DNA from 3 places in the Companilactobacillus miaonis genome. Region 1 is predicted to be linked to each of the others. Evidence: predicted binding sites of a transcription regulator. Region 1 holds the regulator's gene; each other region holds the start of a gene.
What was found. Region 1 encodes Rex, which represses fermentation and respiration genes when NADH is low (regulators of the CRP and FNR family bind a similar motif). Its sites were predicted from a motif close to TTGTGAANTANTTCACAA; they were not measured.
Positions count from the first base shown of each region.

Region 2: a site for Rex is predicted at 6,487-6,504, ahead of adhE (bifunctional acetaldehyde-CoA/alcohol dehydrogenase). Genes of this name have one in related genera too.
Region 3: a site for Rex is predicted at 2,615-2,632, ahead of U8521_RS11565 (NAD(P)-dependent alcohol dehydrogenase). Genes of this name have one in related genera too.

Region 1 is NZ_JAYKTX010000014.1:59,266-67,798, reverse strand. Features, by position in the region: gene groL (chaperonin GroEL) at 1-1,456, opposite strand, end outside; gene groES (co-chaperone GroES) at 1,513-1,797, opposite strand; gene U8521_RS11340 (CPBP family intramembrane glutamic endopeptidase) at 1,940-2,566, shown strand; gene U8521_RS11335 (SDR family oxidoreductase) at 2,655-3,392, shown strand; gene U8521_RS11330 (cation:dicarboxylate symporter family transporter) at 3,469-4,749, opposite strand; gene manA (mannose-6-phosphate isomerase, class I) at 5,227-6,195, opposite strand; gene U8521_RS11320 (redox-sensing transcriptional repressor Rex) at 6,228-6,884, opposite strand; gene abc-f (ribosomal protection-like ABC-F family protein) at 7,020-8,533, shown strand, end outside.
Region 2 is NZ_JAYKTX010000002.1:70,884-79,416, reverse strand. Features, by position in the region: gene U8521_RS01965 (DMT family transporter) at 7-327, shown strand; gene U8521_RS01960 (YoaK family protein) at 324-1,010, opposite strand; gene U8521_RS01955 (transposase) at 1,129-1,362, shown strand; gene U8521_RS01950 (glycerophosphodiester phosphodiesterase) at 1,444-2,307, shown strand; gene U8521_RS01945 (MFS transporter) at 2,366-3,649, opposite strand; gene adhE (bifunctional acetaldehyde-CoA/alcohol dehydrogenase) at 3,839-6,457, opposite strand; gene U8521_RS01935 (oleate hydratase) at 7,073-8,533, opposite strand, start outside.
Region 3 is NZ_JAYKTX010000015.1:24,965-33,497, reverse strand. Features, by position in the region: gene U8521_RS11575 (ABC transporter permease) at 1-308, opposite strand, end outside; gene U8521_RS11570 (ABC transporter ATP-binding protein) at 309-1,175, opposite strand; gene U8521_RS11565 (NAD(P)-dependent alcohol dehydrogenase) at 1,360-2,481, opposite strand; gene U8521_RS11560 (CvfB family protein) at 2,734-3,594, shown strand; gene xerD (site-specific tyrosine recombinase XerD) at 3,606-4,526, shown strand; gene U8521_RS11550 (RibT protein) at 4,540-4,932, shown strand; gene U8521_RS11545 (segregation and condensation protein A) at 4,932-5,654, shown strand; gene scpB (SMC-Scp complex subunit ScpB) at 5,656-6,201, shown strand; gene U8521_RS11535 (pseudouridine synthase) at 6,188-6,910, shown strand; FMN riboswitch at 6,990-7,109, shown strand; gene U8521_RS11530 (ECF transporter S component) at 7,180-7,731, shown strand; gene U8521_RS11525 (LysM peptidoglycan-binding domain-containing protein) at 7,823-8,533, shown strand, end outside.

The DNA of each region.
Region 1 (8,533 bases):
CCATGTTTTCCCACTTGTCAGTAGCAGCATTGAATCCAATTTCGTTATCTTGGTTCTTGATGTGTTCAACGATAACTGAACCTTCATAACCAGCATTTTCAGCGATTTGACGTAGTGGTTCTTCAAGAGCACGGGCAACGATATTGATACCTGTTTGAACGTCTCCTTCTTCTTTAAGAGCCTTAACCTTATCTAGTACGTTCATCAAAGCTGTACCACCACCAGCAACGTAGCCTTCTTCAACAGCGGCACGTGTAGCGTTTAGAGCATCTTCAATTCTGTACTTACGTTCTTTAAGTTCTGTTTCAGTAGCAGCACCAACTTTAACAACAGCAACACCACCGGCTAATTTAGCCAAACGTTCTTGAAGCTTTTCCTTGTCAAAGTCAGAAGTTGTTTCAGCGATTTGCTTCTTGATCAAATCAACACGTTCGCTGATGGCGTCCTTGTTACCTGAACCTTCAACAATTGTTGTGTTGTCCTTTGTAACAGTAACCTTACCAGCTTGACCTAGTTGATCCATTGTTGTGTCTTTTAGTTCAAGACCAAGATCAGAAGTAATAACTGTACCACCAGTTAATGTAGCGATATCTTCAAGTTGAGCCTTACGACGGTCACCAAAGCCAGGTGCCTTAACAGCAACAACGTTGAATGTACCACGAATCTTGTTCAAAACAAGTGTTGGTAATGCTTCACCATCAATGTCATCAGCAATGATAAGTAGTGACTTACCTTGTTGAACGATCTTTTGTAGTAATGGCAAAATGTCTTGGATATTTGAGATCTTCTTGTCAGTGATCAAGATGTAAGGATTGTCAAGATCAGCTTCCATCTTGTCGTTATCTGTAACCATGTATTGTGAAATGTATCCACGGTCGAATTGCATACCTTCAACAACGTCTAGCGTTGTATCGATACCCTTTGATTCTTCAATTGTGATAACACCATCGTTACCAACTTTTTCCATAGCGTCAGCAATCAACTTACCAGTTTCTTCACTAGCTGATGAAACTGAAGCTACTTGAGCAATATCACTCTTACCTGAAACCTTGTGAGAAATATTGTGAAGTTCATCGACAGCAGCCTTTGTAGCCTTCTCGATACCAGTTCTGATACCAACAGGGTTAGCACCGGCTGTAACGTTCTTCATACCTTCTTTAACGATTGCTTGGGCCAAAACAGTAGCTGTAGTAGTACCGTCACCAGCAATGTCGTTAGTCTTTGAAGCAACTTCAGAAACAAGCTTAGCACCCATGTTTTCGAAGTGGTCTTCTAATTCGATACTCTTAGCGATAGTAACACCATCATTTGTGATTTCTGGAGCACCGTAACTCTTTTCAAGAACAACATTTCTACCCTTAGGTCCGATAGTTGTCTTAACTGTGTCTGCTAATTTATTAACACCTTCAAGCATCTTTGAACGTGCATCTTCTGAAAACTTAATTTGTTTTGCCATTAATTTTCACACTCCGTAAATTATTTCATAATTGATTAAAAAATTATTTTTTAAAATTATTCAACGATTGCCATGATATCTTTTTCATGAAGGATTAAATATTCATTGTCTTCGTACTTAACTGTTGAGCCTGAGTATTTATCAAATAGAATCTTATCGCCTTTTTTAACACTCATAGGCAATTTCTTTCCATCGTCAGTAACTAAGCCGTCACCTACAGCAACAACTTCAGCTGTTTGAGGCTTTTCTTTAGCGTTATTTGCTAAAACAATACCACCGACTGTCTTTTCTTCTTCTTTATCGACTGTTACAATTACTCTATCTCCAAGTGGTTTTAACAATTTGAATCCCTCCGATTATTATTATTTCTGTTTTTATTTTTATATTTAGCACTCGAACATCTCTTGTGCTAATCACAAGTTTTATATTAACATTTTATTGAAAACATGCAAGTATTTACCTCTAAAAATTAAAGGAGTTATCATGGCATTTCCAAAAAATCAATTTTTTACACTATTAACTTACATCCTACTATTACTTTTAGGTTCCGTTTTGAACATGCTGAAAGTCACTGGTAGCCTGTATTTTGTCCTATTAACTTTAGGTGCAATTATCGCCACCGGAATCATGATGTATTTAGTGAAAAAAGATCAGAAATTCGATTTTGAAAAAACAACTGATCTAAATCACAATCTCCAATGGATCATCTTAGGAACGATTGGAGCAATCGTTTTGCAATACGGGGTCGGTTTTATTGACCAACTAATTTTCCACGCCAGTACCCAATCGCAAAACACGATGCAATTATTATTAATGGTCAAAACTTATCCCTACTATTTCGTTTATGTTTTGATCTGTGCTCCAATCATGGAGGAAATCGTCTTTCGCAGATTGTTTTTCGGTAACTTGATCAAACCAACAAATATTTACATTGCTGCTATTATCTCGGCATTCTTATTTGCTTTCATGCATCAAGATACTAGATTCTTAATTTATGTCGCTATGGGATTATGGTTCTCATTCATCTATTACAAATCTAAAAACATTTATGCCAGTGCCGGCAGCCACATCCTAATGAATGCCATTGTTTTAACAATCTCGATGCGGTAATGCCAAATTGTAAAACTTATAAATTAACTATCGACTTATTAATGAACTAAAATCTCCTTTGAAATATAAATTCAAGGGAGATTTTTTTATGTCTGAAAAAGTTATTGTCATTACCGGTGCTTCTAGTGGAATTGGTGCTGCTTGTGCAAAACTATTAGCTACTAAAAATAATAAGATTGTTCTAGCTGCCAGAAGAAAGAAACGTTTGCAAAAAATTGCCACTGAAATTCAACAAGAAAATGGTTCGGCAATTGCTGTTCAAACTGACGTTACAGATTTAGAGCAAGTTCAAGAATTAGCTAAAAAGGCTATATCTGAATATGGACGCATTGACGTTTGGATCAACAACGCTGGATTAATGCCTCGTTCAGAATTTATTAAGGGTCGTGTCGAAGAATGGGACAAAATGATCGACGTAAATATCAAGGGAACTCTTTACGGAATCGATGCGGTTTTACCAATCATGCGTAAGCAAAAAAGCGGTCAAATCATCAATCTGGCTTCCGTAGCTGGTCACGCTATCAGTATTGGCTCCGGCGTCTATTCTGCAACTAAATTTGCTGTCAGAGCCATTAGTGAAGGTTTACGGCAAGAAGAAGCAGCTGCTAAAAGCAATATTCGTGTCACCGTGATCTCACCAGGTGCCGTCGTTACGGAATTGACTGAACACGTGAAGGATCCCGAAACTAAAGCACAATTGGATCAATTTTATAAAGATTATGCCATCGGTGCCGACCGAATTGCTAATACGATTGCTTTTGCCATCGACGCGCCTGAAGATACGACTATGAATGAGATCGTTATTCGCCCAACCATTCAGAAATAAAAAACAGCCTACCAATTAAATAAATAATTGATAAGCTGCTTTTCGTGTGTTTAAATTGTTCTACTCTACACGGGGCTTAATCACCGCGTGTGTAGGATGCAACGTACTTTTCTCGTTTGTCCTCATCAAATTCCTTTTCACTCTTAGCAATAATAATCGTTGCTAGTGAATTGCCGACAACGTTTACTGCGGTACGTCCCATATCTACGAGACGGTCGATACCAGCGATGAAGGTCAACCCTTGCATTGGTACGCCTATCGTTGATACTGTGGCTAGTAGTACAACAAATGAGGCTCCTGGCACTCCGGCCATCCCTTTTGATGTTAACATCAAAACCACCACAAGGGTAATTTGTTGCCCAAGGCTCAAATGAATATTGTAAGCTTGTGCCAAGAATAATGCCGCTAATGATTGATAAATTGCTGAACCATCAAGGTTAAAAGTATAACCTGTCGGAATAACGAAAGAAACAATTCCCTTTGATGCTCCATATTTTTGCATTTTTTCCATCATCTTAGGCAAAGCTGCCTCAGAACTAGCGGTCGTAAAAGCTAAAGTAACTTCATTTTCAATAATTCTGAACATTTCATAAAATTTAACGTGGAACAAATGTCCCACTCCGGCCATGACAACAAAGACGAAGAAAGCCATTGTTGCATAGGCGATCACAATGAATAATAACAATGGTTTAAGGGAACTAAAACCCATTTCACCAACCGTGACACCAATTAAGGCACAGACACCAATTGGAGCTAGGCGCATGACCCAATTAGTTACTTTGAACATAACATTGGCAACGGCATTCAAAAAGTCAGTAATGATTTTACCTTGCTTGCCAATTGAAGCAGTTCCTAATCCGAACAATACGGAGAAGAAGATGATCGGTAACATATCGCCTTTTCCGAGTGAGGCGAAGATGTTAGTTGGGATGATACTCATCAAGATTGACCAAATACCCGAATGTTTGGCTGTTTTTGCAGTCGCCGTATATTGGCTAATATCCGAACCTTTTAGACTATGAATGTCGATAAAGGTACCGGGATGAGTAACATTAGCGACTAAAATACCAATAATAATCGCTATTGTTGTCATGATTTCAAAATATACTAAAGTCTTTAATCCTATTCGGCCGAGTTTTTTGATATCACCCATATTAGCGATACCAACGGTCAAACAGGAAATAACGATTGGTAAAACAATCATTTGAATCATGGAGATAAACATTGTACCAATGTTTTGCATAACTTGAATGGCAGCCTTATTCTGATAGAATAACTGCCCTAAAATAATACCTAGGATCAAACCAATGATGATTTGCCAACCTAAGCTTATCCGGAAAAACTTTTGCTTTTGCAATTTTAGGTCCCCTTTAAGTAAGCTTAGTTTTAATTATAGAAGATTTTTTATCAAAATGGAAAATGTTAGCGATTCCAAATTAAAGGTTTTTTATTTTACCTTTAATAGCGAACTATTTTCTCCTAATATTAATTTAATGTTCCATTTTTAGTTTGAATTCAGGTTATTTCGAAAAAAATATACGGTTTTATTTTGGGAGATTTTCTAAGTATGCCGTCTTCCGCATAATCCAGACTAGATCTTAATTTTTTGTATATACAGCTTAATTCAGAAATTAAAAACAGCATCTATTCACAATGTCCGTAAACCGACTAAAAGTCTATTACGTACTATGAAAAATAGAGGCTGCTATTTTTTAAAATCATCATAAGAAAAATTATAAATAGAATAACTATTCCTGAAACATTAGAAAGAAATATCTCATAGGTCCGTTATTCAGTCTGGAGCAACAAATTCGGTTTAGACTCAGTGCTGAAATTATTCTTCTCCAGATTCGGAAGCGATAATATCGAGGTCACCATCTAACTTCCAGCTATCAACTGTAGCAGGAACAATCAAATGAATGCCCTTCTTCAAATCATAATCTTTACCGTCAACCGTAATCTTACCTTCACCATTGATAACAGAGATTAGTGTATACTTACCAATTTGGTGATGTAATTCAACTGGTTCTTTGATTTCCCAGTGATATACAGAGAAGAATGGTGATACTGGTGGTTGAACAAATGTAGTAAACTTGTTCTTACCGACTTCTTTTGATTCGATATTTAGTTTTGGATCTTTGTGTGGAACAGTAATTGTATCTTCAGATTGTTTGATATGAAGATCACGTTTCTTACCAGTCGTCTTGTCAACACGATCGTAATCATACAAGCGATAAGTTGTGTCACTACTTTGTTGAGTTTCCAAAGCCATAATACCTTTATTCAAAGCGTGAACTGTCCCACTTGGTACGTAGTAGAATTCACCAGTCTTAACAGGAACTTTTCTTAGTAGATGTTCCCAGTCGCCTGATTCGATCATTTTATCAAGTTCAGCTTTGTTCTTAGCATTGTGACCGTAAATCAAGTATGAACCTGGTTCAGCATCGATGATGTACCAGCATTCTGTCTTGCCTAATTCATGTTCATGCTTTTCAGCATACTCGTTGTCGGGATGAACTTGAACTGACAAACTAGCTTCGGCATCCAAAATCTTTGTTAAAAGTGGAAATACTTTACCTTTGGGATTGCCGAATAGTTCTTTGTGGCTCTTCCACAAGTCGTTAACATATTGTCCAGCAAATTCACCATTTTGGACTTTAGTTGGTCCGTTTGGATGTCCTGAAATAGCCCAGCATTCACCGATAGTTCCATCGGGAATATTGTAGCCAAACTTAGTTTCTAGCTTTCTTCCACCCCAAATCTTTTCGTGGAATACTGGCTCAAGAAATAATGGTTCACTCATAATGTAATTTCCCCCAAAAAATTATTATTATTTTATTCTTGCTCTTGGTCCTCAGTTTGTGACTTGTCACGATCTAAGAAGAAAATCAATGTTTGTAACTCATTCGCCAAATCAACATAATGAACTCGAATGCTGCTTGGAACGTTGATGATAACTGGCGTGAAGTTCAATACTCCACGAACCCCAGCATCAGCCAACAAGTCAGCTGTCGTTTGGGCCGCATTTGAAGAAACAGTTAAAATACAGACGTCAATCTGTTGCAAGTGAAGTTGTTCCTTTAGTTCACTAATATCGTAAACTGGAACCCCACTCTTAACTGTGCCAACAATTTCCTTATTTATATCAAAAGCTGCGGCAATTCGAACATTATTTGTCCGAGAAAAGTTATAATTTAATAAGGCGTTACCTAAATTACCTACACCAATTAAGGCTACGTTGGTACGCTTATCCTGATTTAAGAGCTTCTTAAAGAAAGCTACTAAATCGTTAACATCGTAGCCATAACCACGTTTTCCTAATGCTCCTAGATATGAGAAGTCACGTCTAATTGTAGCACTATCTATCTTGACCCCTTCGGATAATTCTCCAGAAGAGATTTTTTTTGTACCTTCATCCCTTAAAAACTGAAAATACCGATAATATATTGGTAAACGCTTTATTGTTGCGTTTGGAACTGTTGTTTTTGTCATAATTTACCACCATATGTGTGTCATTTCACTAACATTTATACTAAATAAAAATCCATAAAAACGCAATACGTTAAACCTATAAAGACATAAATTATTAAATAATGATAAAATTGTGAATACATAAAGGAGTTTCAAATGATTTTATTACAAGCACAGAATATCACAAAAAATTTTGGTACGAAGCGCCTCTTTGAAAATGTTAGCTTCGAAGTCCAAGATAACAGCCGTATTGGCTTAGTCGGACGTAATGGAGTTGGAAAATCAACTCTTTTAAAAATTATTTCTGATCAGGAAAATTACACTAGCGGAAATATCGCTCTGAAAAAAGATACTAATATTGGTTATCTAGCTCAGGATTCCGGCTTAAATAGTGAAAATAAAATTTTCGATGAAATGGAAAAAGTCTTCGACTATTTAAAAGTTCAAGAAAAAAAGATGCGAGCTCTAGAAGAAAAACTCGCTAACCCAAATATTCAAGATTACGATGACATTTTGAAGCAATACGACCAATTGCAAAATACCTTCCGTTCGGAAAATGGTTACGGTTATCAATCCGAAATCCGTAGTGTTCTCAAGGGATTCGGTTTTGATGAAGACGTTTGGCAAGATCAAATTTCAACTCTTTCTGGTGGTGAACGTTCTCGTTTAGCAATGGCTAAGATGCTTTTGGAACATCACGACATTCTGCTACTAGATGAACCAACTAACCATTTGGACATCAATACCGTCGAGTGGTTGGAAGGTTATTTGAAGAACTATCGTGGCGCTTTAGTTATCGTTTCCCATGACCAGTACTTCTTGGACAAAGTAGTTACCGAAATCGTCGAAATTAATCATCACTCTTCCACACATTACTCTGGTAACTATACTTTCTACTTACAAGAAAAGAAAAAGAATCAGGAAGTGGCTTGGAAACATTATGAAGAGCAACAAGCTGAGATCAAGAAAACTGAAGAATACATTCAAAAAAATATCGTCCGTGCTTCAACAACCAAGATGGCTCAAAGTCGTCGTAAAAAGCTCGAACATATGGATGTTTTAGACCGACCTGACAGTGACCAAGGATCTGTCCACTTTAACTTCCAAATTGATAAGGAAAGTGGCAACGACGTTTTAAACGTAAGTGACGCCGCCATCGGCTATGACAACCAGATCATGTCAGAACCCATCAACTTAGATGTTAAAAAAGGCGAACGTGTCGGTATTATTGGTCCTAACGGAATCGGTAAATCAACCTTCTTGAAGTCAATTTTGGGACAGATTCCCTTCATTAAAGGGTCATCACGCTTCGGAGCCAACGTGCAAGTCGGCTACTACGACCAAAACCTCAACAACCTCGATCCTAAAAAAGATGTCCTTCACGAAATTTGGGACCTCTATCCTCGCCTCGATGAACAAGTCATTCGCAATATGTTGGGAGCTTTCCTTTTCAGTGGCGACGACGTCTTAAAACCAGTTGCCGGTCTATCCGGTGGTGAGAAGGCTCGTTTGACTTTAACCAAATTAGCTATGGAACACGATAATTTCTTAGTAATGGACGAACCGACTAACCATTTGGATATCGACAGTAAGGAAGTCCTAGAAGATGCTTTAAAGAGCTTTGAAGGGACCGTACTGTTCGTTTCCCATGATCGTTACCTATTGAACAC
Region 2 (8,533 bases), on a different contig from region 1:
ATTTATATGAACTGGATCTATTTAATAATCGCTGGATTTTTAGAAGTTGCTTGGTCAACAACAATGAAACTCAGTCACGGATTTTCAAAAATCAGTTACACCATCTATACAATTATCGGACTTTGCCTTAGCATGCTATTTCTATCCCTCGCAATAAAGAAGCTTCCGATGAGTTTAGCTTATCCCATTTGGACTGGTATCGGTGCCGTCGGTTCCGTGATTGCTGGTGTGATCCTATTTGGAGATAAGTTGTCCCCTTTGACTTGGGTCTTTGTAGTTCTTCTACTAGTTAGCATTATTGGTATCAAAGTTTCCTCAGGTAGTTAAGCATCTCTTTGACGTAGTAGTAACACATAGTAAATAGCTACTATAAAAATCAAAATTGCCGCTATAAAGATGGTTCTTAAGCCAAAAAAGTTTTGTAGTAAGGCTGACGAAACTGCCCCCATCGCAAAACCAAATACTAACCCAAAGTAAATTTTAGCGGCAGTAATATCACCCTTTCGATGATGATATAAATATTCAGCAGTTTGAATAACCGCGTTTTTCAAATTTCCTGTAGCAAAGACGTTATTATATCCATGACCCTCGATTTGAGCAAAAGTAACGTTTTGCATAGCCATTACCAAAGCTAACGGTGGCGCAACAAATAAATTTGAAACCGTTTTTGGCAAAAAACCAACTACAATACAAACTATTAATTCGGCTAACAAACTGTTCACTCGCCAATTATGTTTACGATTATTTTTATGCTTCATAATTTCAACTATAATGATACCTAAACAGAAAAAAATCATCGTGAAGAGTTTCGTCAAAACTCCTGGCAAATTATTTTGTGCCACATCAACACTTAAGAAAATAACGTTACCAGTTTGACCGGCCGCCAAAACACCACCACGCTGAACAAAGGTATAGGCATCGATAAAACCACCAATAAAGGTTAAAGCAATCGCGATTTCTCGTAATTGGAATAATCTAAAATTGTTTACTATTCGTTCTCTTTTTTCCATACTGCATACCATTGTAACAAAAAAACAAATATTTTTAAGTCTTGGTAACTCATTAATTTAATGACAGCGTTTCCATAATGCTATATGATTTAGATATTATAGAAAGGATGCGATCATTATGTTACCAAAAGAAATTCGTGAAGAAATCAATAAGTATGATGAAGAATCTTTTAAAGTAATTGAAAAAAATCCTTGGCTGATTCCAGCAACCTTAGCCTGGATCACTATTCCGACTGCCATTTGTTTGCATGGTTTCTGGAAAAACCGTCAGCTTAAAAAGCAGCTCAAAATTGAGCGCGAAAAAACTAAACAATTAACTCTTACTAATTATCATGAAAGACATTCACACTAATAAGTTCGTGCCATCGTTTATCACGGTGGCACTTTTTTTGTTTTTCTACTATTATGTAATTAAACAATTGAGGGGGAAATTATGTTAAAAAAGCAACAAATCTTAATTTTGCTAGCGACAATTCTATTATTCGTTCCTTCAACCATTACTAATGTTGAGGCCGCCGCTGTTCCGAAGGCAAAAAATTTAACCAGTGTAACTCAAAGTGTGAATCACGCTTCGCCAAATTCACCATTAATTTTTTCTCATCGTGGAAGTCCTTATAATTACCCAGATCACTCATTCAGTGGCTACAATCGTGCTATCAAAGATGGTTCGCAATACATTGAACAAGACGTTTGGATCAGTAAAGATAATAAATTGTATGTTTCACACGACGATAATTTGAAGAAAACCACCGGTAAAAAAATCACCATTTCAAAATCGACTTCTAAACAACTCAGTAAAGTAAAGCTTCATAATGGCGAAAAATTGCATCAGTTAAAGGATGTCTTCAAAAGATATGGCAAAAATGTTCACTATATAATAGAAACTAAAAAAAATGCCGGCGACAATACAGACACCGAAAAGGCTTTAGTTAAAGAAGTTAAGAAATATAAAATGACTGACAATATCATCATGCAAGATGAATCAATTCCTGGTATTAAAGCTTTCCACAAATCACTAAAGAACGTACCGATTCTTTGGTTACTCGATTCCGTCACAGAACGTCAGTATAAGGAAGAAATTGAAAATGCTCCACGTTATATTAAATTCATCTCAATTCGGCTAGAACAATGGACGCCAAAACTTGTTAAATTGGCCCATAAGAATGGTTTTAAAACTAATGCTTGGATTCTCAACACTTACAACGATAACTACACAGCCCTCAATACTTTAAAAATGGACAGTGTCTTTACGAACAACAGTAAAGAAACCGTTCATTTAGTTGATCGTTGGAAATAAAAAATTTTAAAAAAAGAGCAGTATTTAATGAATAATTTTTCATTAATACCGCTCTTTTTTAATCTTTCGATAATTTTGGCAGGATTGCAAAGATCACTAAACCAACTAGGAACAAGACGCTCAACGAAGCCGCTCCAATTGTTGATTTGCCTGTCATTTGTGTCACGATGGCGACGATAAATGGCCCCATTACCGCTGAAAATTTTCCTAAAATGTTTAAAAAGCCGTAAAACTCACTACCAGATTCTTTAGGAATTATCTGTCCAAAATATGAACGACTCAACGCTTGCAAACCACCCTGACTTGTTCCTACTAAAATAGCTAAAACCCAAAAGTCAAAACTAGTTTGCAACCTTAAGGCATAAACACAGATCAACAAGTAAACGATGATCCCAAGCAGGATGCCCTTTCTAGTTGAAGTTTTATCAGCTAACCAACCGAACAAAATTGAAAATGGTACAGCAATCAATTGTACGACCAGCATAACGATCATCAATTCAGTCGTCTTGATTCCAATATCCAAGCCGATTGCAGTTGCCATCGTAAAAATCGTATCAACTCCATCAATATAGAAAAAATAGGCTACTAGAAACCAAGCAACTTGTTTATATTGTTTAATGTGTTTAATTGTTTGGAAAACTCTCTTAAAACTCCCTTTAAATGGGGCTTTAGTAGGTTCCACCGAATACTTTTGGGTAACATTTTTTTGTAATGGTAGGTAAAAAACCAACCACCAGGCTGCAGCAATAATAAAGCTCCAACGAGCTATTCCCGTTCCATCCAATTGACCAAAACCGCTTGTTAATTGTAAAACTAGGAATAATATGAATGCTAACACTCCACCTAGATAGCCGAAGGCATACCCATGAGTCGATATTTTATTCATTTGCGAATCATTTGCGACGTCAGTTAAAAAACTATCGTAGAATAAATTACTAACTGAGTAACCAATGGCTGAAAAAATGTAAACAAGTAATAATAATTGCCACTGAGCTTCTGGAACAAAGGCTAATCCTACCGTCATCACAATTCCTAACCAACAAAATAAACTTAATAATCTTTTTTTGAAATTAGGATAATCGGCTAAGGCGCCTAAAAATGGAGCTAATAGAGATACTAATAACGTACTGAAACTATTGGCATATCCCCAAAAAGCTGTTGAACTTGCTGCCGAAACACCACTATTTGCAGCCACAGATTTAAAGTAAACTGGCAAAACAGCCGTCGTAACGATAATCCCATAAGCAGAATTGGCCCAATCATACATAATCCAACTCCACTGTTCTTTATTGATTCTACTTTTATTGATTTTCGAATTGATATTTCTCTTTAACGAAATCATCAAAGGTACCCCCGTCAATTGGTTCAGTTGAATTCAACTAAACCGATTCAGGTAATCAATTTCCCCACAAATAGACTACTTGCACTATGCAAAAAAAGTATAACCAACTTACGAATTTTGTTACATCCCAAAAACAGTATAAAAAAAGATAGGCAAAATATTTTTTACCTATCAAAAATCTTATATTAATTATTTTTCAATTTCTTTACCATCGTACATATTCTCTAGAACTTGTTTCAATTCAGAAATCAATGGTTCCTTAGGATTTGTAAATGAGAATTGATCACCGAAAGCTTCTTCTGACAATGAATCAAGCTTTTGGTCAAAGTCTTTCTTATCAATATAGTTATCCTTTAAGCTTAACTTGATGCCAAGATTATGAGCTAGATCAACAATCTTTTGTACTAACGCATCTTTCAAAGCACGATCATCTTTACCAGACAAACCAATATATCTAGCAATCATAGCGTAATCAGAATCAGCTCTGAAGCTTTCATACTTAGGCCACATGGTGATCTTTGTTGGTTGTTCGAAGTTATAGTTGATAACTTGTGGCAAGGCAATAATTGAGGCTAGACCATGTCTGATACCGTAAGCGTTAGTTAAAACATCAGTAATTGAATGAGCCACACCAGCAAAAGCATTGCCGAATGACATACCAGCTAATGTTGAAGCGTTGTGCATTTCAGCTTGAGCATCTTTATCACCAGCAGCGGCTTTTTCAAGGTTATCAAAGACTAACTTAATAGCTTGCAAAGCATATGGTCTCGTGTAATCAGAAGCCATATTAGCAACGTATGATTCAACCGCATTGTTCAAAACATCCATTCCGGACTCAGCAATGATGTCTTTTGGCATTGTTTCTACAAATTGTGAATCAATGATAGCAACATCAGGAGTCAATGCATAATCAGCGATAGGATATTTTGTGCCAGTCTTAGTATCAATGATAGAGCTGAATGGTGTGACTTCTGCACCGGTTCCATATGTTGTTGGAATTGCTACAAATTGAGCTTTTTCGGGCTTAGGGAACTTGTAGGCACGTTTTCTGATATCAATGAAGCCTTGCTTAGCACCGAACAAATCAACATCTGGATGCTCATAGAACAACCACATATCTTTGGCAGTGTCCATTGTCGTACCACCACCGAGGGCAATAATTGTATCCGGTTTAAATAGATTCATTTGTGTCACACCACGTTGAACAACATCTGTCGTGACGATATTGTCGACGTCTGAGAACATTGAATATTCAACGTGAACTTTACTACGTTTTAATTCATCAGTAATTGTATCAACGAAACCAAGTTGAACCATAACTGGATCACAAACGATAAAGGCTCTCTTCATTCCTTCAAGGTCCTCTAAGTAACGAACTGAAGTCTTTTCAAAGTAAACTCTAGGTTGTTTAATCCATTGCATGTTATTTCTCCGTTTTGCGATTGTCTTGATGTTAAGCAAATCAAATGATGAAACGTTATGAGAAATAGAATTCTTACCCCATGAACCAGTACCAAGAGTTAATGATGGAATCATTTCGTTATAAAGATTACCAATACCACCGATAGCAGCAGGAGTATTGACTAGTACACGACTAGCTTTCATCTTGATACCAAATTCAGTAGCTAAATCTTCATCCATTGTGTGAATACCAACTGTGTGACCAAGACCACCAAAGTGTAACAACTCTTCAGCTTTTTCAAAGCCTTCCTTGTGACCACTAACTTTATAAACTGACAAAACAGGTGAAAGTTTTTCGGCTGAAAGTGGTTCACTTGGTCCAACCTTAGACAATTCAACACCTAAAACCTTGGTGTCACTAGGAACTTTGATACCAGCAAGTTTGGCAATTTCAACTGCAGACTTACCAGCGATAGGACCCTTAACACCGCCTTCTGGTCTAAACATCGTCTCAGCTAATTTCTTGTAATCAGCTTTCTTAAGGAAGAAAATCTTGTTCTTTTCAAACAATGATTTAACTTCACTATAAATATCAGCATCAACAATAGCACTATTTTCAGAAGCACAAACCATACCATTATCAAATGTCTTTGACAAAACGATATCGTTAACAGCACGCTTAATGTTAGCTGTCTTTTCAATATAAGCTGGACCATTACCAGGACCAACGCCTAGAGCAGGTTTACCAGTTGAATAAGCAGCTTTGACCATACCAGGACCGCCAGTAGCAAGCACTGAAGCAACGCCATCATTATTCATTAAGTAAGAAGTAGCTTCAATACTTGGTTTTTCGATCCATTGGATGACACCTTCAGGAGCACCAGCTGCAATAGCAGCTTTTAACATAACTTTAGCAGCAGCAACTGAGGACTTTTGAGCTTGGGGATGGAAACCAAAAATAATTGGATTACGAGTCTTCAAAGCAATCAATGACTTGAACATTGCAGTTGAAGTTGGATTAGTAACTGGTGTAACACCAGCTAGAACACCAAGTGGTTCAGCAACTTTGATCAAACGATGTTCCTTGTCGTTTTCAATAATACCAACGGTCTTATCACGTTTGATTGAATGCCAAATTTCTTCAGTAGCGTACATATTCTTAATAACTTTATCTTCTAAAACACCACGGCCTGTTTCTTCGTAGGCCAATTTAGCTAATTCAAAACTAGCATTTAAACCAGCAATAGCCATTTGATGAACGATATGATCGACTTTTTCTTGAGTGAAACTATCCATGATCTCTAAAGCTTTTTGAGCTTTATTAACCATTTTATCAATCATGGGTTTAACGTCTTCTTTTTCATCCGGCTTTGCAGAAACCTTTGTATCTTTGGAACCTTTCAACATCTGATTACCTCCAAGGTTTAAAAACATATTTGTTAACTAATTCACGTTTTATCTTATCACTGTGGACTCATTGTTCAAGCATTTTAGTTCAAAAAAATGATGTAAACGTATTCACGTTGATATATCAACACGTGTCACACTTTGATAATTGTATCAGTAGTTTTCACAGATTGTTTTCAGTAATTTTATTGTGAATATTTATTCACAAAGTCCTCTTTTGAGGTAAATATAGCAACTTTTTAATTCACAAAAAAAGAGCTGAAACTTAATTCAGCTCTTGCTTGTGAATTATTTTTTATTGTTTGACAATTTTGTCTTGAGCGTAATCTGAGTTCGCTCCAACTCTTGTTTGATGATGTTTGTGTTTTTTGCGTTTTTTGTGTTTTTTTATATTTTTTTGATTGCTCTGATCGGGAGCTTTTTTGTTTGTGTTTGGTATTTTTTGAATCCGTTATTGGGTTCTTTTTACTTTTGCTTGTTCTGACTGCTGCTTAAACGGGTTCCGCAAGGGCAACCTCTTCCGGTTTACAAAATATTGAATCTCGCCCACTTCGTGGTCAATCTCCAATATTCCGTAAATCCTCGAAGGCTGGGCGCCCTTGCTCCACCCTCTCTTTATCTAAACATAGTCTTAGTAGCTCTTGCCATTACTTTTGGATCTTTCTCATAGTGATGCATTGGTGTCATTTCTGATAATGGAATGTTCAACAATGTATATACGGCTCTCTGGGCTGCTCTGAATGAGTACTGTTCTGTAAAGACCATGTCAAATGGTTGTTCACAGAATTGACTGATGAAGGCTAAGTTCTTGCTGTGTTCTGGAACTACGTCTGGACGGTCGCCGACGGCTCTTTGATTAAACATTGCACTTGCATATGGTAAGTGAACTGGAATTACGTTGACAATACTGTCCATAATTTCTTGGGTATGGTTCTTGATATTGTCTTTGCTTGGATCTACTTCTGCCAAATGACCTAAGAGTTCTTCTAGCATTTCTTTACCAGTCATTTCCATAACTGGTTTTTGAACGTAGTCACCATTTCTTCTTGGATACATGAAGTAGCCCCAGAAGGTGGATTCATTAGGCTTTTGTGCTTTGAAGTGTGGTTGATGATGTACAACGATAGATAGCAATGGTGTACTGTGAATCCATGTGTTCAAAGCATTACCGGGTTCTTGTTGAGTAATTCTTGAAATTTCATTGACTAAGAAGTGGCTATTAGTTGTAACAGTGAAACTTACCCACTCACTTTGTGTTCTATCTCCAAAGAATTTGTCAGGATTACCAAGTGAATAGAACTTCTCACTAGCTTTCTTCCAAAGCATAGCACTTGGAGCGTAGTCCATATTTTCTTTGAATGGTGTATTGAAATCACCAATTGCTGAACTATCAGTGATTGAACCATTAGTATCAAAGACTAAATCATTTTCAGCAATGTCGATGTGACCCTCTTTATTGTCATTGTCGACTTCTTCATACTTGAGTCCGGTGACGATAATATCATCTTGAAGTGGTGTATCTTTGAATTCCAAATCAGTAACTTTACGGTTATTGATAAAGGTTACGCCACGGTCTTCCAAATATTTGCGCATTGGCAAGATAATACTTTCAAATTGATTGTAAGGACTTCTTGTGACACCTTCCAAAGTATTGATACGACTGAATTCAAGAATCATACGATTCATGTAACGACGCAATTCAACGGCTGAACTAGCACGTTTGAAAGCAAAGGTTGTTTGCCACATATACCAGAAGTTAGTTGTGAAGAAATGAGGACTGCTTGCAAACCATTCAGCAATACTGATGTTGTTGAGTTTTTCCTCATCCTTTTCTGGCATCAACATTAACTTCGACAATAGATAACGATCCTTATTGTCAAACTGCATATGTCTGTAATTGTCTTTATTTGGTTTGATACGTGGACCATCTTCATCGATTAAACGGCCAACATCGTGTGTTGGATGTGCGTGATCGAAATTCAAAATATCATCAGTAACTGTTTGTCCGGGATTGTCCAGTGATGGGACTGAACGTAATACATCCCAAAGGTTTTCGAAAGTTTCTTCGTTGAGCAT
Region 3 (8,533 bases), on a different contig from region 1:
GATGAATAGTATTGGAATCTGGAAATTGGTTTTAGACTAATAAATATTTTAAAGTTGGAAGTTTGATCATTCAAAAGGGTGTTGGCAGTAGTGATAATACTTCCTAGAAGGCATCCATAGATCATCATGCCGACTAAATAATCCTTGTTCCATGCTTGTAATTGTTGTGTGGAAACGCCACTTGGAAGTATTTTGGTGTACAAAAGATAGAAAACGATTGGTAGAGACATGTCAAATAGGAAAAAAGCTTTGTTTCGCAAGATGATTCTTTTAAAATTAATTTTTAGTTGATATATGTAATTAGCCATTTATCTTTTCTCCTGATAATTTAAAATGATTGAATTTAGTGATGATTGATCGATTTTTAAGTTCTCAATACCTTGTAAAAATGGTGATAATTCAGAAATTGTTTTCTTAACATCATTAGTAATAATTTGATAATGCTGATTAATCTGCTCCACTGAAACTATTGAAGCTAGCTCGTTAAAAATTTTGGCTGATAATTGACTGTCAAATTCAATTAAAATTTTTCCGGAAGTTTCTCTTAATTGTTTAAGTGAACCATTGAAGGTAAGAGTCCTGTCCTCTAGAATTAAAATTTGATCAGCGATGTTTTCTAACTCTTCCAAATAATGACTAGTTACGAAAATAGTTTTTCCAGTGCGTTTCAATTTAGCAATAGACTTCCAAAAGTCTTGTCTTGCGATACTGTCCATTCCAACGGTCGGTTCGTCGAGAAATAGTATTTCTGGATTACCTGCTAAGGCTAATACAAAAGATAGACGACGTTTTTGACCGCCAGAAAGTTGATTGATAAAAGTATTTTGGGATTCTTTTAAGCCGGAAAGATCAATTAAGGTATTGTAGGAAAGCGGAGTTTTAAAATAACTACGAGTGAGGTTAATGATTTCTTTGACTTTGATTCGATTTAGAATTAAGTTGTCTTGCATCATGACACCAGTAATTTGCCTCCAATTTTTAATTGAAAAATGGATTGTTCCGGAATCTTTGGGGATGAGTTCTAGGATAGCGTTGATCAGAGTCGTCTTGCCGGCACCATTAACTCCAATTAAAGCTACGACTGATGAATCTTCGAGATGAAAACTTATATCTTTTAAAATAGTTTTTTCTCGATATGACTTGTTAAGATGATCTACTTGTAAAACGATAGTCATAATTAATACCTCGTTTGAATTGATTTGATAAATTCATTTTAATATTTGTCAAAATTTAACAGTAGTAACGTTCGTCATTTATCAATGTGACAAATGTCACTCTTGAGTTTACTTATATGTTTTACGAAAACATATAAGTAAATAAAAAACAGACTGCCAACCAGCAGTCTGCCAAAGGTGACCATTATTCACCAGGTTTGTAATCTTTATCGATAATTAGAACGGGTTTGATAGTTTTGCCACTAACTGAATCCGCATCAGCTTCGTTAATTTGATCGAAGTCATAGAATTTTTCAGTTAGATCAAATGGGAAGACACCCATCTTGTAAAATTCAATCAAACGAGGGATGTCAACTTGAGGAATTGCATCACCCATATTTACACCGACGATCTTCTTATCATCAACACAGAGGTCATTCCAAGTACTGATGTCAATGTTGTGTGGTGTAACAGCGATAGTAGCAGTTGTACCACCTTGTGTCAAAGCGGCAATCGAATCAGTCATAACTTTGGCAACACCGGTTGTATCAACAGCCCAGTCAACGCCAAGACCATTTGTAAGCTTCTTGATAGCTTCGACGGCATCTTCATTTTTACTATTAACGACGTCAGTTGCGCCCATCTTCTTAGCTAATTCCAAACGTGAATCGACAATATCAACGGCGATAACCTTTGTACAGCCAGAAATTTTACCAGCCATCATAGCAGCAAGACCAACAGCACCCGTACCAAAGACGGCAATCGTGTCACCAGGCTTTGGTTGAAGAGTATTGAAGACTGTACCACTACCAGTTACGTAACCGCAGCCCAAAGGTCCAAGCTTTCTAAGGTCTAAGTCCTTAGGAACTTTAACAGCATTTCTTTTATCAATTACAGTATGAGTTGTAAATGATGATTGATTGAACATATCACTGACATGATGCCCATCTTCAGTGAAATGATCAGAGCCATCTGGACGAGTACCTGAAAGGTTAGATGCGGCATATTTACGGCATTGTGTTGGCTTACCTTTTAAGCAATTGTCACATTCTCCACATGAGTAGAAGGACATAATGACATGGTCGCCAGGTTTAAAGTTTGTAACGTTTTTACCGACTTTTTCAACAATACCGGATCCCTCATGACCAAGTACTACTGGGAAACTAAAGGCAGCATCGCCTTTTCTAAGTGCTTCATCAGAATGGCAAATACCAGAAGCTACGACTTTGACTTGCAAACCGTCATCGGTCATCTCAGCAAGTTCAACGTCATCTTTAATAACGAATGGATCATTTACTTTATCAACTACAGCAGCTTTAATTTTCATAACTAAAAATCCCTCTTCCATTTTTAATTCTGTAAACGCTTACTACACTTGAAATTATTTCACAACATCAAAAATAATTCAATTGTATTTCTTCAAAAAGTTTATAAAATCAGAATTAAAATTTAATTAATTATTGTGAAGGATAAAACTAGTGAATAAATTTTAGAAATTTACCATTCTTCAAAGTATTATGTAACGTGAACTGGTAAAATATAAGAGCAAATAAAAATGACTAAAAGAGTATGGTGAAATATGGATATAACAGAAATGTATGGTCAAGTTTTAGTTGGAACTGTGACTGACCTAAATAAGGATGAAGCTTTCGTTCAAATTGAGGGTAATACTTTCGCTTTAGATTTAGATGAATTAACAGAAATCCCTGAATTGGGAGATGAAATTGGTGGCTTCGTTTATGAAAATCAAGCACATAAAAATAAAATGACAACCGTTATGCCATTTGTAGTTCAAGGTGTTTGGGATTTTGCAGAAGTGACTGAAGTTAGAACTGATTTAGGAGTTTTCGTTAATATTGGTTTGGACGACAAGGATATCGTTGTCTCTTTGGATGATCTGCCTTTTGAACACTCAGAATGGCCTAAGAAGGGCGATAATTTGATGGTCAAATTGGAGATTGATCATAAGGGTAGACTTTGGGGAAAATTGGCCGATATTGACTTGTATACTCAGATTGCTCGAAGCCCTGGCGATGATGTCAAAAATAAGGATGAAGAAGGTACGATTATTGCTATTCGTGATAGTGGGGCTTTCGTCATGACTGAGAATTATTATATCGGTTTTATTCATGTCAAAGAACAAGCTGAACCACTTCATATTGGACAACACGTCAAAGCTCGAGTGATTGGTACTAGTCATCGTCGTTTGAATCTTTCGATGAGACCACGTGCTTATGAGGAAATTACTCCTGACGCCAAGATGATCGTAGCCGTTTTGGAACATGCTCGTGATAAAAAAATTCCTTATACTGACAAGAGTGATCCGGATGACATTAAAGAATACTTTGGTATCAGTAAAGGTAGCTTTAAGCGTGCCCTCGGTAACTTGATGAAGCAAGGTAAAATCGAGCAAAAAGACGGTTATACGTATCTCAAGTAGAGGCATTTTGTATGAGTGAGAAATTATCGATTAAGAATCAAAAAATGATTGATACGATTGCTGACTATGCCCGCTATCTGCGTTTAGATCGTGGTTTGTCTCAAAATACGATCGTTTCATATCAACAGGATTTATTAGAATTTAGTAGTTTTTTGGAAAAAAAGAATTTGTCATTTTATCCTGAAGACCATTTTGTAGTCACGGAATTTTTCGTTAGTCAGGATAAAGCAAAAAAATCAAAAACATCGCAAATGCGGATGTTCTCTTCATTGCGCCGCTTTTATCAGTGGATGGAATTGATCGATAAGATTCATGCTAATCCAATGAATGAACTCGATGCTCCTAAGAAAGGAACACATTTGCCAGTAGTTTTGTCAATGGATGAAGTCAATTCGTTGATTGAATCTCCTGATGTGACAACTCCTTTAGGAATCCGTGATCGGACCATTTTTGAAGTAATGTATGCCACCGGGCTTCGTGTTAGCGAATTGGTGAATTTAAGTATGGATGATTTGCACCTTGATATCCCGCTGATTAAAACGCTTGGAAAGGGTGACAAAGAACGACTTCTGCCCATAGGTGATACGGCAATTACTTGGTTAAAAAAGTATTTTGTCGAGACTCGTCAGCCCTTGGTTGAAAAATACGGACAACAAAAAGAAGTCTTCTTAAATTTCCGTGGTAAAAAACTAACTCGACAATCAATTTGGCGAATGATCAAAAAGTATATTGCGCAAGTTGGAATTAAAAAAGATGTCACGCCTCACACATTGAGACATTCGTTTGCAACTAATTTGTTGGAAAATGGAGCCGATTTACGAGTTGTCCAAGAATTATTAGGACATTCGGATATTTCGACGACTCAAATATATACACATGTAAATCAAACTAGAATGAAACAAGTCTATAACAAGTCCTTCCCACGGGCTTAGATCGGAGGTATGGATGCTTAGTAAATATAGTGATGAGAACAAAAAAATTGCCATGGGCTTTTTGTCGTATATTAGTGATTTAAAAGATTTAGATAATTTAGAACAAGAATTAAAGCTCTATTCTGAAGATGAGAACCGTCAACTTTACTTATGGAAAAGTAACATGGAAGATTATTCAGGCATTGTAGCGCTGTCATTTTCTGAGAAGACTGTTTTTGTGGAATATGTCTCTTTGAATCCTTCCTACCGGTCAGAAAGTAATGTCTTTAAAATTTTTGATGATATTCAAGAACGCTTTCCTAATTTAGTTGTTTTGGGTAACTTCCAGATTAGTGATCAGATCAAAAAATGGCGTCAGAATAAACAAAAGTTAGAAAAAAGTAAGAAAGAGCAAGACGACGATTAATGCAAAAATTAAATTTAGTTTTAACAGATTTTCAGGGACCAATTGATTTATTGTTGCATTTGATCAAAGAGTCAAAAGTAGATATCTATGACATTCCGATTGCTCAAATCACGCAACAATATATCGATTACTTGAAAAGTATGAAAGTTCTACAATTAGATATTGCAGGTGATTATTTGGTCATGGCTTCAACCTTGATGTCAATTAAGAGCCGGATGCTTTTACCACAGGCACCAGATGAGATTGAAGACGACGAACCGATGGATCCACGTGATGAGTTAGTCTCACAGTTGTTGACTTATCAAACTTACAAACGGGTGGCAGCTTATTTTGAAGAAAAAGAAGCGACCCGTAAAGAAGAATTTGATAAAGAAGTCAGTTTGCCAAAACAACAATTGGATCAATTTTTAAAACCAGGTTCGGTCGTCTTGGATGACTTAGCACAGACGTATAAGGAATTGTTGCAGCAACAAAAGAATCATCGTCCTGAGACTGAAACGATTGAGAATGAGACTTTGTCAATTGAAGATGCAACGGAGAATATTTTGAAAAAATTAAAAGTGGCTAAAAAAGTAACTTTTAAAGCGCTTTTGAAATTGAATAATAATATTGAAGAAATAGTTACTGACTTTATGGCAATCTTAGAGATGGCAAGTAAGCAAGTTGTTACTGTGAGCCAAGAAGATTTTCGTAGTGAACTATTTATTGAATTGAGGAATTAATGTGTATCAAGCAAAAATAATGGCACTTCTTTTTGTGGCAGGAGACCAAGGGATTAAGGAAAAAGACTTGTCACAGTTATTAGAAATTGATAGCGCAGCTTTGCGACAAAATATTGAACAGCTAAAAGTTAAATTGATGACCGATGGCGAATCGGGGATTCAGTTGGTTGATTATAATTCAACTTATAAATTGGTCACTAAAAATGAGTTTAGTGAATTACTAACGAAATATTTCAAAACTGGGTTAGCTACTAAGTTGAGTCAAGCAGCGCTAGAAGTTTTATCAATCATCGCTTATCGACAACCAATCACGCGAATTGAAATTGATGAAATTCGTGGAGTCCAAAGTTCTGGTAGTTTGAATACGTTGTTGATGAGAAAATTGATCAAAGAAAATGGTAAAAAGGATGTTCCTGGACATCCCAACCTTTATATCGTGACAGATGAATTCTTTGATTATTTCGGTATTAAGGATATTAAAGAATTACCAAAAATAGAAAATTTTGAGGATGCTTCCGATATAGGAGAAATAAATGGAGAAAGTTAGATTACAAAAATTTATGGCTGACGCAGGAGTTGCTTCTAGACGTAAATCAGAAGAACTGATTGCTAAAGGTCATGTCAAAGTTAATGATAAAGTTGTGACAGAAATGGGTGTCAAAGTTGATCACCACGATAAAGTGGAAGTTGATGGGATGCCATTAGAAACTGAAAAGAAACGTTACATTTTGATGTACAAGCCTCGTGGTGTTATTTCAGCAGTTAAAGATGATAAAGGTCGCAAAGTTGTGACTGATTTATTAGAAGAGGATGTTGAAGAACGAGTTTATCCAATCGGTCGCTTGGATTACGATACTTCTGGACTACTGCTTTTAACTAATGACGGTGAGTTTGCCAATCATTTGATGCACCCTCGTTATCACGTGGACAAGACTTACGTTGCTAAGATTGAAGGTATCTTGACGCTTGAAGAAATCAAGAAGTTGGAAAATGGTATCAAGTTTAAGGATTATACTTCAGCTCATGCTAAGGTGACGGTTAAATCAAAAGACAAGAAAAAGAATTCTTCAATCGTTAAAATCGTGATTCATGAAGGCCACAATCATCAAGTTAAGAACATGTTTGATGCAGTTGGTCATCATGTTGAAAAACTAGCTCGTGAGAAGTATGGTTTCTTGACACTTGACGGTCTAGTTTCTGGTAAGTACCGTGACTTGACTCGCCAAGAAGTAGCTCAATTGAAGAGCGAAAACTAAAATTGGCTTTAGAGGCTTGAGGATTTGATAGTTGAACCCTCACAAGGCATCTGCTATATTATAAATATAAAAATAAATAATTGGTTTTCAGGGCAGGGTGTAATTCCCGACCGGCGGTAAAGTCCGCGACCCAGCGTAAGCTGGTTGAATTGGTGCAAGTCCAATACCGACAGTAAAGTCTGGATGAAAGAAAACAGAGTAGTAAGGTCTGTTTTGGTGTGCCCAAAATAGGCCTTTTTTCTTTGGAAATCAATAGAGGGGTTGATTTTATGGGAAAAAGTTTAACTAAGTTTCACGATTTAATTGGAGTTTCAGTTTTTGCGGCTTTAGGAACAATTCTGATGTTTTTTGAATTTCCAGTTTTGTTCTGGTTGCCGTTTTTAAAAATTGATTTAAGCGACTGTGTAGTGGTGATCGGTACCTTTGCATTCGGACCATTGGGTGGCACAATGATAGCTTTGTTAAAAGCTCTAGTCCATGTTTTGATCACAGGTAGTGGTGTTGCTGGTTTAATCGGGAATGGTTCAGCTTTCTTTAGTTCCGTTTCATTATTGTTGCCATTTTATTATTTCTGGAAAAAAGGCTATAAGATTTCTGCAGTAGTCGTTTCGACATTGGTCACGACAGTTGTGATGTCAGTTTTAAATTATCTAGTAGTTATGCCTCTGTACATGAATGTGGTCGGAATGAAACTTAATATGAGTTTGGCCGAATATGTGGCGACAGGTGTGGTACCATTTAATATTGTTAAAGCATTGATTATTTCTTTAGCGGTAATCATTTGTTATCCTAAACTTAAAGGACATTTGTCAATAAAATAGCGAAACTAACACAATTTTATAAATCTTTAAAGAAAAATTTTAAACTTTTATGATATGCTTTAAGAGATAGAAATTAGGAGGTTGGTTTTTAATGGCCGATAAGGATAAAAACAATATGTCTGGCGATACTCGCGTTCCTAAATCCACACAAGGACTTGAGGGGTCCGTTAGTCTTGAAGATCTGAAGAAATATCATTTAATTAAAGGTGCAACACCCGATGTTTCTGATAATCAAACTTCTAATGATGCTCCCGTAGAACAAGAGGCTAATACTAATGATAGTCAAGATTCTATGGACCATCTTCAATCTGAAGAAAGCCAAGATCATTTAAGTGAATCAAAACAGGGCTTTGAATCTCAAGATTCTGAGCCTGATTATAATGAAGATTATGATGAACCTGAAACTAATCAAGATTATCAAGATCAAAGTGAACAATCACAAGCTCTTGATGATCAAGATGATGAGGATGCCGACGATGATAAAAAGAGCGACAAACCTTGGGAAAATAGTTTCGATACTGATACTGACGATGATGGACATGTATCTAGAGCTGTTACAAAGGAAAAGCAACGTGGTAATCACACACTAGTGGTCACTTTAGTAATTGCTTTGATCATTATTATGTTCACACCAATCGTTATTCATGCAGTTAAAGGTAATAGCGGCAGCAGTGATTTGGATAGTGCCCAATCCAGTCAATCAGTTGAAAATAAAGATAAGTCAACGAAGAAGAAAAAGAAGACGACACCAAAGAAGAAAACTACTACTAAGAAAAGTAGTAAATCTACTACATCGTCTACG